2 regions of the uncultured Alteromonas sp. genome follow, and region 2 is predicted to be linked to the other one. Evidence: predicted binding sites of a transcription regulator. Region 2 holds the regulator's gene; the other holds the start of a gene.

Region 1 (2,212 bases), on a different contig from region 2:
GGTGTAGTCTTTCTAGGCGTAGTCTTTCTAGGCGTAATCTAGAAGCTCAGAAATGGGCGTATAAGTTGGTGCTACTAAATTGCGCTAAACGAAAGCTTTAGCGGGCATGCTTCGTTAATCCAAGGTTATGTTTTTGACGTTTTCACATCGTTTTTTAGTACCAGTACGATTAGCAATATAATTGCTAACGGCGGCACGAGTGCAGAAAAGAACGCTACGACTGCGGTAAGATTAGGCGATCGGGTTTTTCGCTTCCCTAAGTAATAGCCAAGCGCAGCCATGAGTAAAGCAAATACAACAATAACTTGCCCAAACAATGTCGCATTAATATTCATAACAAGCGTTCCATTTTATCATCTTGGTAAAATCAACCTTAGCGGAGGCGATGGACGTCTTACCATCGCCTTTACGTAAAGTTGAATATTTTTACACGAGGAGCTAAACGATAAAGAAGCGAGTGAAAGTGTAGTTTAGTTAACGTTAATGCTGCCTTTATCTATCTGTTGTACTGCGGTGTATGGAATAACAATAGTGTCAGCCACAATAGAAAACGCTGCATCAATAACAAAGAAAGGGACATTCCCAAACGTAGAACCGATATTTTCACGTCGGCTTGGTTCACCGTTTAACAAACATATATTGTATGAAAAACCACTATATACACGAGGTATTTCTTCGCAGTAACTTTTCTTACCTTGATGTTCAATTTGAACATGGTTGTTGTCAGGAGAAATTGTTTTCACAGTCGCACAAGAGCAACATGCTAAAGATAAGATGACGAGAGGTAAAACTTTCATATACTACTAATTCCATTTATTAAGTAAGCATTATCAAACTAATGCTGATTTCATCAAGAGTTTCATTGATCAACGGTTTTATCCATCAACGGTACCATTCATCAGCGATTCCATCCAACAACGGGTCCATTGTTCACCGATACTATTAATCACCGATCACAGTAGCGAACGGTAATGAGGGGTATCATTGCCCGGCCCAATACCCGATTAAGATACCCGACTAAAATTCACGACAAAGGCATGAGCCATACTTATTGTCTTATGTTACCACCGCCTGAAGTTCATACTCAAATTCAATGTAGATTTATATTTGAATGGGTGTGAATTTAAATCAAACATTCAAAATGTTTGATAAAGGTCAAATTGTTCAATAAATAAACGGCGTATTCTATTGGTGTGATAGCATCTTTTATTGAGCGAGCATCAAGTGACACATTCAACCAAAGAACAAATAGATGCGATGCATGTTGGCGTTATTGTGGCGGTAAGAGGGAGTATTGTTGATATCCGTTTTACTAATCAACTGCCAGACATCCACACCATCATTTACGCTAATGACGGTAAAATAACGTTAGAAGTGGCTTCTCAACTCTCGGCAGAAAAAGTACGCACTATTGCGCTAACACCTACCCAGGGTTTAGCTCGCGGTATGGTAGTGAAAAGTTCACAAGGCCCGTTAAAAGTGCCCGTTGGTCCTTCAATACTCACCAGAATGTTCAATGTGTTTGGTGAAGCTATTGATGGCAAACCCTTTATTAATAACACAGAGCGGCGCAGCGTTCATCAATCCCCTCCTCCCCTTGTTAGTATTTCCAGCCAGCTACAGATATTTGAAACCGGCATCAAAATCGTTGATGTTCTGTGTCCGCTTGAGCGAGGCGGAAAAGCGGGTCTATTTGGTGGCGCTGGCGTGGGCAAAACCGTTTTGCTTACCGAAATGATCCACAACATGGTAAGCCACCAACAAGGCGTAAGTATATTTTGCGGTATAGGCGAACGCTGCAGAGAAGGTGAAGAGCTTTATCGCGAGATGAAACAGGCTGGAGTGTTAGACAACATGGTTATGCTATTCGGGCAAATGAACGAACCTCCTGGAAGCCGCTTTAGAATAGGTCACAGCGCGCTAACCATGGCTGAGTACTTTCGTGATGACGAAAAGAAAGATGTGCTATTACTCATCGACAACATATTTCGATTTATTCAAGCGGGTTCTGAAGTGTCTGGCCTAATGGGCCAAATGCCATCACGAATGGGTTACCAACCCACCCTCGGCACTGAATTATCAAGTTTAGAAGAACGTATCGCCAATACACAAAACGGTGCCATTACGTCTATTCAAGCAGTCTATGTACCTGCTGATGACTTTACCGATCCAGCAGCGGTGCATACTTTTTCTCACCTATCAGCAACCTTAG
Region 2 (2,212 bases):
CACATTAGCCGGCGCTATTACAGGCGCTGTCGGCCAAATGGCCACCGAGTTTGTGCCTATTGCTAAACCCGTTTTATCTTTGATTAGTGGCGTTATGCTGCTGCTATTAGCGTGTTATTTGGGAAAGTGGTGGCAAGGCTTGAATTATATTGAAGCTATGGGACGCGGCTTATTTAAAGCTATTCAGCCAATATCTAAACGATTTCTTCCATTCAAAAGCCCGGTTTATGCACTACCCTATGGTTTTATATGGGGCTGGCTACCCTGCGGGTTGGTCTATTCCACGTTAACGTGGTCATTAGCATCGGGGTCGGCCGTTGACGGCGCTGCCATCATGTTATTTTTTGGGTTAGGTACTCTGCCCACTTTGTTAGCTGCAAGCGCAGGTAGCCAGTACCTAATAGCTGGTTTTAGGCACCCCGTGGTAAGACAATGCTTTTCCGTAATAGTGGCTATTTACGCTCTCTTTTTAATTTATGCAGCAATTTCATAAACAAAAGAGTAAGATTAATATTAAGTCGACCCTATTTATAGTTTGAACCTATGAGCAAAGGAAGCCAATTCTCAATTCATTGTCAAAATTGCAGTTTCAGCCACTTGTGTTTGCCCGTTGCGCTAAACAAGACTGAGATTGAATCTTTAGATGATATTATTGAGCGAAAGAAACCCCTTCACAAGAGTGATTTGCTGGTAAAGTCGGGAGATAAATTCAACTCTCTTTACGCAGTACGCACGGGCTCTTTTAAGTCTTTCGTCACCAATTCAGATGGTGAAGAGCAGATTACAGGTTTTCACTTCCCTGGCGATATTATCGGCTTCGATGCCTTACGGGAAAATAAGCACCAAAGTTATGCTCAGGCATTAGAAACCGCCATGGTGTGCGAATTACCGTATGAAACGCTTGATGAAATGTCGGTTCAATTTCCTAAGTTAAGACATCAAATAATGAGTTTTATGAGTGCGGAAATTAAACAAGATCATGATCTCATGATGTTGCTTAATAAACGCTCAGCGGAAGAACGTCTATTGTATTTCCTCTCTCAGCTTTCTCAACGTTTCGAAGAACGTGGATTTTCAAATAAAGAATTTCACCTAACCATGACTCGAAATGAAATTGGGAACTATCTTGGTCTAACTATTGAGACCATTAGCCGCCTGTTAAGCCGTTTTCAAAAAGAAAATATTATCCAAGTGGACGGTAAACTCATCACTATTTTAGATTTTGATGAGATGTCACAACGTTTAACGTCTGTGGTTGCACCTAATATCGCCTGTAATAGCTAATCTTCAAAGCTTTTGATCTAAAACAAGTTACGTAATAGCAAATAGGTATTACACTTAAATTGTAGCAACCAAAATTCTGACTATGTTTGGAGGGGTTATGATTAAGTATGAGCGTATTTTAGCGGTTATTGAAGCCGATAGAGAAACCCAACCTGCGCTTAGCCGTGCATATGAACTTGCCAAAAAGACAGGTGCCTCTGTCACCGCCATGCTGGTGGTTTACGACTTATCTTACGATATGACAACCATGCTTAGCCCTGATGATCGTGAAGCCATGCGTGATGCGGTCACTAAAGAACATGCTGGATGGTTGAAAAAAACTTTAGACGACTTAGGTTTTTCTAAAACAGATATAGTTGTGGAATGGAACAACCGTGCCTTTGAAGCTGTGGTGCATTATGTCATCGACAACAGTATAGATTTAGTGGTAAAAGCAACTAAGCGCCATGACGATTTAGCTTCTGTTATTTTTACTCCTACAGACTGGCATCTACTTAGAAAATGTCCCTCCCCCGTATTATTGGTTAAAGATCATGAATGGCCTGAAAATGGTGAAATTATTGCCGCGGTAAATGTAGGCAGTGAAGACGACGAGCATGCCTTACTTAACGACAAAATCACGGTGATTGCTAACGATTATGCCGCGCTGCTCAGCGGTAACGTAAATTTGGTAAACAGCTACCCAGCTACGCCGCTAAATATTGCTATTGAAGTTCCTGAGTTTGACCCAGACACATACAACAACGCGGTAAAGCATCATCACGAACTTGAGATGAACACACACAGCGAGAAGTATGCTATCGATAGTAAGCGCTGTTATGTGAAGGAAGGCCTTCCTGAAAAAGTCATTCCAAAGATAGCCAAAGATATAGACGCTGAACTTGTTATCATAGGTACGGTTGGCAGAATAGGTATTTCTGCGGCTCTC

What was found. The regulator FNR, encoded in region 2, switches genes on or off when oxygen is low (the NO sensors DNR and NnrR bind a similar motif). The targets are predictions, from matches to a motif close to TTGATCTAGATCAA.
Region 1: atpD (F0F1 ATP synthase subunit beta) is a predicted target of FNR. The motif match lies at 1,146-1,159, and genes of this name have one in related genera.

Annotation. Positions count from the first base shown of each region.
Region 1 is NZ_CAXBMP010000001.1:155,519-157,730, reverse strand. It holds gene AAC006_RS00715 (hypothetical protein) at 126-335, opposite strand; gene AAC006_RS00710 (YceK/YidQ family lipoprotein) at 471-743, opposite strand; gene atpD (F0F1 ATP synthase subunit beta) at 1,258-2,212, shown strand, end outside.
Region 2 is NZ_CAXBMP010000012.1:103,215-105,426, forward strand. It holds gene AAC006_RS11310 (sulfite exporter TauE/SafE family protein) at 1-493, shown strand, start outside; gene fnr (fumarate/nitrate reduction transcriptional regulator Fnr) at 544-1,284, shown strand; gene uspE (universal stress protein UspE) at 1,382-2,212, shown strand, end outside.